DNA from 2 places in the Marinobacter sp. P4B1 genome. Region 2 is predicted to be linked to the other one. Evidence: predicted binding sites of a transcription regulator. Region 2 holds the regulator's gene; the other holds the start of a gene.
What was found. The regulator sigma-54, encoded in region 2, starts transcription at its own class of promoters, with help from an activator protein. The targets are predictions, from matches to a motif close to ANTGGCATNNANNTTGCTNT.

Region 1: glnA (glutamate--ammonia ligase) is a predicted target of sigma-54. The motif match lies at 3,682-3,701, and genes of this name have one in related genera.

Annotation. Positions count from the first base shown of each region.
Region 1 covers NZ_LLXM01000014.1:66,728-72,099, forward strand. Annotated here, with positions in the region: gene glnG (nitrogen regulation protein NR(I)) at 1-128, opposite strand, end outside; gene glnL (nitrogen regulation protein NR(II)) at 125-1,225, opposite strand; gene AQ621_RS11020 (DUF4124 domain-containing protein) at 1,487-2,014, opposite strand; gene glnA (glutamate--ammonia ligase) at 2,146-3,549, opposite strand; gene typA (translational GTPase TypA) at 3,942-5,372, shown strand, end outside.
Region 2 covers NZ_LLXM01000013.1:62,668-68,039, forward strand. Annotated here, with positions in the region: gene lptC (LPS export ABC transporter periplasmic protein LptC) at 1-578, shown strand, start outside; gene lptA (lipopolysaccharide transport periplasmic protein LptA) at 562-1,131, shown strand; gene lptB (LPS export ABC transporter ATP-binding protein) at 1,109-1,834, shown strand; gene AQ621_RS09775 (RNA polymerase factor sigma-54) at 1,968-3,500, shown strand; gene hpf (ribosome hibernation promoting factor) at 3,597-3,899, shown strand; gene ptsN (PTS IIA-like nitrogen regulatory protein PtsN) at 3,995-4,465, shown strand; gene rapZ (RNase adapter RapZ) at 4,500-5,372, shown strand, end outside.

The DNA of each region.
Region 1 (5,372 bases), on a different contig from region 2:
CGCATCATGATGCTTTCACCGCTGTCGAATACGCGGGGGTGCAGGCCGGCCTGGGTAAGGGCACGGTCCAGTACCCAGCGGATGCTTTTGTCGTCGTCTATGATCCAGACGTTTCCCGTTCGGCTCATTGGTTTTCCTCCAGAGGCAGGAAGATGATGAAGTCGGTTCTTCCCGGTTCACTCTCGCATTCCACCAGCCCGCGGTGCTGGCCGATGATGCTTTGGGTAATGGAAAGCCCCAGGCCCGTGCCGGATGCCCGGCCACTGATCATGGGGTAGAAAATGTTCTGCAGCAGTTCCGGCGGTATGCCCGGGCCGTTGTCGATGATGTCTACCCGGCACACCAGGCGGTGGCGGCGGTGGCCGATGGTGAACTGGCGCAGGGCACGGGTGCGGAAGGTGATGGTGGGCATGTCACCGCTGTGGCTGTCCACCTGGTTTTCGAAAGCAGCTTCCATGGCGTTCCGCGCGATGTTCAGGAAGGCCTGGATCAGCTGTTCCTTGTCGCCGGTGAATTCCGGGATGCTGGGGTCGTAATCCCGCTTCAGGCGCACCCGGCCCTTGCTTTCGGCTTCAATCAGGGTGCGTACCCGTTCCAGTACTTCGTGGATGTTGGTGCTGGCCATCTGCAGGGCTTTGTTGGGGCCCAGCATGCGGTCCACCAGGCTGCGCAGCCGGTCGGCTTCGTTGATGATCACCTGGGTGTATTCGCGCTGGTCTTCGCTGTTCAGTTCCCTGTCCAGCAGTTGTGCCGCGCCCCGGATGCCCCCGAGCGGGTTCTTTATTTCATGGGCCATGCCGCGCACCAGGATGCGGGTGGTTTCCTGCTGGGAGATGATGTCTTCTTCCCGGCTGATGCGCAGCATCCGGTCTTTCGGCTGGATTTCGATCACCAGCTCGGTGGGGTCTACGCTGACCGGGGTTACCGAATAGTCTACGGTGAAGCGTGAGCCTGTCAGCAGGGCGAACTCGGCCTCGCGGCGGGTGTAGGACTGTCCGTTGTTGAGGGCTGCGTACAGGGTCTTCAGGGCGTCGCTGGAGTCGATTAGCAGATCGCCCAGCGGTTGGCCACGGGTGCGGGTCAGGCTGGTTTCAAACAGGTTCTCGGCCGCCGGGTTCAGGTAACGGATAGTGAGGTCTTCGCCCAGCACCAGAAGGGAGGTGGTCAGGCTGTCCAGAATGCTTTTGTATCCACTGTCCGGGGTGGCGGGCGGCTGCGACGTCATGCTCGGCTTCCGTTTTCGTTTCATGCGTGTACCCCGGTTTTGCAAAATCCGAACCAGTTTTTCTGGCTGACAGAAAAAAATGGGCAACGGCCGGGCGCGGGCCGGCCTGTGGGGCATGGCGGTGCTGTGGCCTGGTGCAGATGGTTCGGGAAAGGCTACAGGCAGCCGGCGATTTGCCCCTTCGCTGCCCAGAGTATGGCGTTAATGTGGTGCGTATGCACTAAATTGGTGCAACTGATTCCGGGTGCTACCGCTGATGTGTTATCGGCGCAGAACAGACGGGCGATGAACGGTAAAGCTGATACCGGGGCCGGTTTTCACCTGAACGCCCTGGTCGTCGATGATGTGCACACCGGCCTGGTGGGTGCCGCGATCAATGTTGTTTACGGTTACCGAGCCGGAGGAGCTCTGGCCTACGGGCTGGCCGTCGAGGGTGATTTCGTATTTGTGGCCACGCTGGAGGCCGGGGGTGCTGCGCACTTCAAAGGTGACGTCGCCACTGCCGCTGTGGAAGGCCTGGTCGTTTTGCGGGTGCACAAAAGTGAGGCTGTCGTAGTTGGCGCCTTCCTTCTGGACTTCTTGCCGCAGCTGGTCGGTTTCCCGCACCACTTCCGGCTTGGGCAGGGTGATGGTGGTAACCGGTTTTACTTTTACGGTTTCGCTGCCCTGCATCGGCTCGTCTGAGAAGGTGACGTTGCCCTGGGCATCCACATGCCGGTACACCTCTGCGTGGGCGCCGGCGGCGGCCAGTAAACAGAATCCGGTTACAAGGGCGAGAGGTGCTTTCATAATAAAGGCCTGCATTGATCAACTGCCTCGATTATCGGCGCCGCTGGCGGTGTTTTCAACGGCTGATACAAAAAAACCCCGCACGGGGCGGGGCTGGCTGTCACCGGGCTGCACCAAATTGGTGCAGGGGCTTAGCAGGAGTAATACAGTTCGAATTCAACCGGGTGAGTGGTCATGTTGATACGCTCAACTTCGCCACGCTTCAGGTCGATGTAGCCGGCAATCATGTCTTCGGTGAACACGCCGCCGCGGGTCAGGAACTCGTGGTCTTCTGCCAGGCAATCGAGCGCCTCCTGCAGGGTAGTGGCTACCTGCGGGATGTTCATCGCTTCTTCCTTCGGCAGGTCGTACAAGTCCTTGTCCATGGCATCGCCAGGGTGGATCTTGTTCTGGATGCCGTCCAGGCCGGCCATCATCAGGGCGGCGAAGGCCAGGTACGGGTTGGCTGCCGGGTCCGGGAAGCGCACTTCGATACGGCGTGCCTTCGGGCTGCTTACGTACGGAATCCGGATGGAAGCGGAACGGTTACGGGCAGAGTAGGCCAGCATGACCGGGGCTTCAAAGCCGGGTACCAGGCGCTTGTAGCTGTTGGTGGCCGGGTTGGTGAAGGCGTTGATGGCCTTGGAGTGCTTGATGATGCCGCCGATGTAGTACAGGGCCATTTCGCTCAGGCCGGCATAGCTGTCACCTGCGAACAGGTTTTTGCCGTCTTTGTTCAGGGACATGTGCACGTGCATGCCGGAACCGTTGTCACCTACGACCGGCTTGGGCATGAAGGTGGCGGTTTTGCCGTAGGCGTGGGCTACGTTGTGCACGCAGTACTTCAGAATCTGAACTTCGTCTGCCTTGCGGGTCAGGGTGTTCGGGCCAACGCCGATTTCACACTGGCCGGCCGTGCCCACTTCGTGGTGGTGCACTTCGATGGTCAGACCCATGCTTTCCATGGCCGCACACATAGCGCCACGCAGGTCGTGCAGGCTGTCTACCGGCGGAACCGGGAAGTAGCCGCCTTTCACGCCCGGGCGGTGGCCGATGTTGTTGCGGTCGAAGTCTTCGCCGGATACCCAGGCGGCTTCTTCTGAGTAGAGCTCGTACATGGAGCCCTGCATGTCGGTCTTCCACTTAACGGAATCAAAGATGAAGAACTCCGGCTCCGGGCCGAACAGGGCGCCGTCGGCAATGCCGGTAGACTTCAGGTATTCCTCTGCGCGACGGGCAACTGAGCGGGGGTCACGCTCGTAACCCTGCATGGTGGTGGGTTCCACGATGTCGCAGGTAATGTTAACGGTGGTTTCTTCGGTGAACGGATCCAGCACGGAGGTTTCATCAACCGGCATCAGGATCATGTCGGACTCGTTGATGCCTTTCCAGCCAGAAATAGAAGAGCCGTCGAACATCTTGCCGTCGGCAAAAAAGTCTTCGTCTACTTCAGTGGCAGGCAGTGTAACGTGCTGTTCTTTACCGCGGCTGTCGGTGAAGCGCAGGTCAACCCATTTGACTTCGTGTTCTTTGATCAAATCAATCGTCTTGGACATTGTGCATGCTCCGTAGTGATTTCGTGTTCGTTGTGCCGGATCGTTCAGTGTGCTGAGGCCCGATCTCTTGCAGGTGAAGGCAGCTTACCAGAAGCCTTTGGCCCTTACCTTTCAATTACGGCTGCTCCTCACTAAGCAAGTGCCTTGCCAGTTTTGTGTAACTGCGCCACAACAGCGCAGTGGCAAGGCTTTGGTGCGTTGTGTGTGCAAAAGTGTACGGTGGCCGGCCTGGAATTGCACCAGAATAGCGCACCACTTTGGTGCGAAAACCGGTGGATTGCCTGATATCAGTGCGCCGGAAGGGTTGGTTACATATTAGGCACTATTCTTCATATTATCGACATGGACTTTTCGATATACTGCGCGCCGCTAATTTCTGCAGGATACCCGTTGTGATTGATAAGCTTAGAAACGTCGCCATCATTGCCCACGTTGACCACGGTAAAACCACCCTGGTTGACCAGTTGCTGCGCCAGTCTGGCACCCTGGACCGTAAAGAGCTCGAAAACGAGCGCGTTATGGACTCCAACGACCAGGAAAAAGAGCGTGGCATTACCATTCTGGCAAAAAACACCGCGCTGAAATGGAAGGACTACGATATCAACATCGTAGACACCCCGGGCCACGCTGACTTCGGTGGCGAAGTTGAGCGGGTAATGAGCATGGTAGACAGTGTGCTGCTGGTGGTGGATTCCATCGACGGCCCCATGCCGCAAACCCGCTTTGTTACCCAGAAAGCTTTCGCAGCGGGCCTGCGCCCGATTGTGGTTGTGAACAAGATCGACCGCCCGGGTGCGCGCCCGGACTGGGTTGTAGACCAGGTCTTTGACCTGTTCGATAACCTGGGTGCCACCGACGAGCAGCTGGACTTCCCGATTGTTTACGCCAGCGCCCTGAACGGCATTGCCGGTATGGACCATGAAGACCTCCAGGACAACATGGACGCCGTGTTCCAGGCGATTGTTGACCATGTGCCTGCGCCTTCTGTTGACATGGACGGCCCGTTCCAGATGCAGATCTCCCAGCTGGACTACAACAGCTTCCTGGGTGTAATCGGTATCGGCCGTATCATGCGCGGTAAAGTGAAAACCAACACTCCGGTGGTGGCTCTCGGTGCCGACGGCAAGAAGCGCAACGGCCGTATTCTGAAAATTATGGGCCACTCCGGCCTGCAGCGTGTGGAAGTTGAAGAAGCCCAGGCCGGCGACATTGTGTGCGTAAGCGGCCTGGACCAGCTGTTCATTTCCGACACCCTGTGTGATCCCTCTACCGTAGAAGCCTTGCCGGCGCTGACCGTTGACGAGCCCACCGTATCCATGACCTTCCAGGTAAACGATTCGCCGTTTGCCGGTAAAGAAGGCAAGTACGTGACCAGCCGTAACATCAAAGAGCGCCTGGAAAAAGAGCTGCTGCACAATGTGGCACTCCGTGTTGAAGAAGGCGATTCAGCGGACAAGTTCAAGGTGTCTGGCCGTGGTGAACTGCACCTTTCGGTTCTGATCGAGAACATGCGTCGCGAAAACTTCGAGCTGGCCGTAGGCCGCCCGGAAGTGGTGGTCAAGGAAGTAAACGGCCAGAAGGAAGAGCCGTACGAAAACGTGATCATCGACATCGAAGAGCAGCACCAGGGCGCGATCATGGAGCAGATGGGTCTGCGTAAGGGTGACATGACCAACATGATCCCGGACGGCAAGGGCCGAATCCGCCTGGAATACACCATTCCTGCCCGCGGCCTGATCGGTTTCCGGAACACCTTTCTGACCATGACCTCCGGTACCGGCATCCTGACCTCCACCTTCAGCCACTACGGCCCGGTGAAGATG
Region 2 (5,372 bases):
CACAGGCCGGCACACCCTGGCTGCGCACCCTGGCCCTGGCGGCTACGGTTGCCGCCACGGTTTACCTGATGTGGCAAAGCGGCGAGCCACCGGTACCCGATCCCGAAGCGGCACAGCTTCGGGGCCCCGCCGAGCCGGACGGCTTCGTGGTGGGCGCCGACTACCGGGCCTGGAATGAACAGGGCACCCTGGAAATCCACATGACCAGCCCCCGCATCGAGCAGTTCGATCACGACAGCAGCGCCAGGATGACAGACCCGCGCGCCCGCCTGTTCGGCGAGGGTGAGGCCGAACCGTGGATAATTGAAGCCGATGCAGGTAGCCTGCTGCAATCTCAGGGGCTGATGCACCTGGAAGGTAACGTGACCGTACTGCGCACCAGCGGCGACTCCCGGGCCACGCTGGCCACCGAAGCGCTGACCCTGGACAACAACGAAGGCACCGTATTCACCGACCTGCCGGTAACCATTACCGAGCCGTTCGGTACCACCCAGGCCACCGGAATGAAGGCCTGGATTGATCAACGCATACTGGAACTCAACTCCCGGGTGGAAGGGCAATATGAAACCGTCAGGTAAGCTCCGTTTTTATCCGCCGGCGCTGCTGGCTGCCGCGCTGATGCTGGCCGCCCCGGCGATGGCCTTTGATATGGACTCGAACACCCCCATCCAGGTGAGTGCCGACTCCGCCCGGCTGGATGACAGCGCCGGCGTGGCCACCTACACCGGCGAGGTGGAACTGGTGCAGGGCCGCACCCGGCTGGAAGCCCAGCGGGTGGTGCTGTACCGGGACGACCAGGGCCTGAGCCGCATTGAAGCCAGCGGATCTCCCGCCCATTACCGCCAGCCCTCCCGGGAAGGCGAAGGCATGACCAATGCCAGCGCCCTGAACATTACCTGGGCCGCAAAAGACAACCAGCTGACCTTCGAGCGCCAGGCCGTCATCGAACAGGCGGGCAACACCTTCAAGGGTGATGTTATTCATTACAATACGGTCAGCCGGGTGGTTACCGCCGAGGGCGGCAGTACAGAAACCGGCGGTTCCGGCCGGGTCGAAATGGTCATCCAGCCGCGTAACACCGGCCAGTCCAGCAACGGGGAAGGTTCTGATGGCAGTACTCAGGGCCAGTAATCTGGCCAAAAGCTACAAGCAGAAAAAAGTGGTCCTGGATGTTTCCCTGGAGATCCGCTCCGGAGAAATCGTCGGCCTGCTGGGCCCCAATGGCGCCGGCAAAACCACCTGCTTTTACATGATCGTAGGCCTGGTGCCGGCAGATCGGGGCCGCATCACCATCGACAGCCAGGACATCACTCCGCTGCCCATGCACGGCCGCGCCCGCAAGGGTATCGGTTACCTGCCCCAGGAAGCCTCGGTATTCCGCAAACTCACCGTGCGGGACAACATCATGGCCATCCTGGAAACCCGCAAGGGCCTGAACAGGGCCGGCCGGGAAGCCAAGCTGGAAGAGCTGCTGGAAGAATTTCACATCACCCATATCCGGGACAGCCTCGGCATGGCCCTGTCCGGTGGCGAACGTCGCCGGGTGGAAATTGCCCGGGCCCTGGCCATGGAGCCTGCCTTCATCCTGCTGGACGAGCCCTTCGCCGGGGTAGACCCCATTTCCGTCAGCGACATCAAACACATTATCCGGCACCTGCGGGATAAGGGCATTGGCGTACTGATTACCGACCATAATGTGCGGGAAACCCTGGATATCTGTGAGAACGCCTACATTGTGTCCGGCGGCCACATCATTGCCTCCGGCAACTCCGAGGCCATCCTCGCCAACCAGCAGGTAAAAGAGGTGTATCTCGGGGACGAATTCCGCCTTTAAGCGGAACGCCCCGCCCTTTCACCGAGGTCTGATTGTGTTGCAGAACGGTAACAAGTAAACTCGGCAAAGATCTTGCAAGGAAATTCGATTTTTTACCGGGATACCAGTCTGTTATGGATCTAAAGCCATGGTTATGAAAGCCTCGTTACAGCTAAAACTGGGCCAGAGCCTGACCATGACGCCCCAGTTGCAGCAGGCCATTCGCTTGTTGCAGCTTTCTACCCTCGATCTCCAGCAGGAAATCCAGCAGGCGCTGGACTCCAACCCCATGCTGGAAACCGCCGAGGACGACGACCACGGCCCGGATGACACCACCGAACCGCAAAGTTCTGACGACCAGGATAACGAAACCGCCAGCGCCCAGGATGACAACGCCCCGGAAAGCAGCAACGACTGGGACGAATCCGAAAACGGGCCGGACTGGAACTCGGAAAACGACATTACCGACACCATTCCTGACGACCTGCCGGTCGATACCGCCTGGGAAGACATCTACCAAACCGCCCCGGCCAGCACTCCAAAAGACGACGACGAGAACGACTCGGACTTCGAAACCCGCAACTCCCCTACGGAAACCCTGCGGGATCACCTGGAATGGCAGCTGAACCTCACCCCCCTGAGCGAACGGGACCAGGCCATCGCGCACGCCCTGATGGACGCCGTGGACGACCGGGGCTATCTCACCTCGCCGCTGGACGAAATCCACGCCGGCCTGCGTGAAGACAGCGATGAAGACCCACTGGACCTGGATGAGGTGGAAGCCGTGCTGCACCGGCTGCAGCATTTCGACCCCCCGGGTGTGTTTGCCCGGGACCTTCAGGAATGCCTGCTGATCCAGCTGAACCAGCTGCCACCGGACACCCCCTGGCTGCGCCAGGCGCGCCAGGTTGTCACCCAGTTCCTGCACCTGCTGGGCAACCGTGACTACGCACAGCTGCTGCGCCGCAGCCGGTTGAAGGAAGACCAGTTGCGGGAAGTCCTGGCCCTGATTACCAGCCTGAACCCGAAACCGGGGGATGTGATTGATCACGGTGATACCGACTACGTAATCCCCGATGTGATCGTACGCAAGCATGAAGGCCGGTGGCGGGTGGAACTGAACCCGGAAATTGCCCCGCGCATCCGGGTGAACGCCAGCTACGCCTCGCTGATTCGCCGGGCCGACAGCAGCGCCGACAACACCTACCTGCGCGACCAGCTGCAGGAAGCCAAGTGGTTCATCAAGAGCCTGCAGAGCCGTAACGAAACCCTGCTGAAAGTGGCCACCCGCATTGTCGAGCACCAGCAGGGCTTCCTGGACCAGGGCGAGGAGGCCATGAAGCCCCTGATCCTGTCGGACATCGCCCAGGCCGTGGAGATGCACGAGTCCACCATCTCCCGGGTAACCACCCAGAAATACATGCACACACCCCGGGGCATCTTCGAGCTGAAGTATTTCTTCTCCAGCCACGTGGGCACCGCCGAAGGCGGGGAGTGTTCCTCTACGGCAATTCGTGCCATGATCAGGAAACTGATTGCAGAGGAAACCCCGAAAAAGCCGTTGAGCGACAGCAAAATTGCGGCCATGCTAGGGGAACAGGGTATCAACGTGGCCCGGCGCACCGTGGCCAAGTATCGGGAGGCCATGCACATACCTCCTTCGAACGAACGCAAGCGACTGGTTTAAGCCTTTACCGACAATCGTTTACCAATATTCACCGGGGCACGAAGCCCTGGTACTCAGTCCGGCGGAACGCCGGCATGATGACAACAGGAGACGCCAATGCAACTCAACATTTCAGGCCATCACGTAGAACTGACCCCTGCACTGAAGGATTACGTCAACACCAAGTTCGAGAAGCTTGAGCGCCACTTTGACCACATCAGTAACTGTCAGGTGACGCTGGAAGTTGAGAAAGTTCGCCAGATGGCCGAAGCTACCCTCCACGTTGTGGGTGGCGAGGTTCACGCAAAGGCTGAAAACGAGGATATGTACGCGGCAATCGATGCCCTGGTGGACAAGCTTGACCGCCAGATCCTCAAGCACAAGGAAAAGAACGTAGACCGGATGCACGGTAACGGCTAAGCGCCTTCAGGCGCAGGCTACCGGGTAATTCAATCGAACGAGCTGCGGCAGGGCTACCGGCCGCAGCCTTTTTTTTACGGGTTCACAGTTAATCCATGAGCGATACATCCCTGACCATCGACAACATCCTGGCCCCGGCACTGACGCTGTGCCAGGTACCGGCGTCCAGCAAGAAACGGGTGTTGGAGTTTATTGCCGAGCGGATTCACTATCAGGACGAGACTCTCAACGATAACGACATCTTCAACAACTTGGTGTCCCGGGAGCGTCTTGGCAGCACAGGTATCGGGCAGGGTATCGCCATACCCCACTGCCGCCTGGAAGGCCTGGATCGGGTAATCGGAGTGTTGATGACCCTGGCCGAGCCGGTGGACTTCGATGCCATCGACAACCAGCCGGTAGACCTGGTGTTCGCCCTGGTTGTGCCCAAAGAAGCCACCAGCGAGCACCTGGAGCTGTTGAGCCAGCTTGCCGAACGTTTCAACGACAGCGCATTCTGCGAGCGCCTGCGCAAATGCCAGGATGCCGACTCCCTGTATAAGGGCATGACCACCGACAGCCAGTAACCGAGGGCTGTCAAAGTACGGGAGAAGCCTAACCATGAAGCTGATCATCGTCAGTGGCCGGTCCGGGTCGGGCAAGAGTACGGCACTGCACGTACTGGAAGACCTGGGGTTCTATTGCATAGACAACCTGCCCATCGGCCTGCTGTTTCCCCTGACCCGGGAAGCCGTGGCCCACGAGGCCCCCGGCCGCCTGAAGAAAATGGCGGTCAGTATCGATGCCCGCAACCTGTCCGGTGAACTGGCCAATTTCGAGGACATCTACCAGCGGCTGGGTGATACCGGGATCGAGATCGAAATCATCTTCCTGGATGCCGACGAGCAATCCCTGCTGCAGCGGTTCCACGCCACCCGGCGCAAGCACCCCCTGAGCGACGACAAGACCTCCCTGCGCGAAGCCATCAGCAACGAGAAACAGCTGCTGGAACCGCTGTCGAAGCTGGCCGACCTGTATATCAACACCACCGGCCTGTCCATGTACGAGTTGCGCGACATGGTGAAACAGCGGGTGGCCGGCCGCAGGGAACAGGAAATCGCCCTGCTGTTCCAGTCGTTCGGTTTCAAGCACGGCGTGCCGGTGGATTCCGATTATGTATTCGACGTGCGCTGCCTGCCCAATCCGTACTGGGACACCAGCCTGCGCAAGCACACCGGCACCGACCAGCCGGTAATCGATTTCCTGGAGCGGGAACCGCTGACCGGGCAAATGGTGGACGACCTCACCGGTTTCCTGAACACCTGGCTACCGTCCTTTGCCGACAGCAACCGCAGCTACATGACCATTTCCATCGGCTGCACCGGTGGCCAGCACCGGTCGGTGTATGTGTGCGAGCAATTGGGCGCTTACTTCCGCAAGCAGTACCGCAACGTGCAGGTGCGCCATACCGAGTTGCCTCACCTGCAAGCCCGG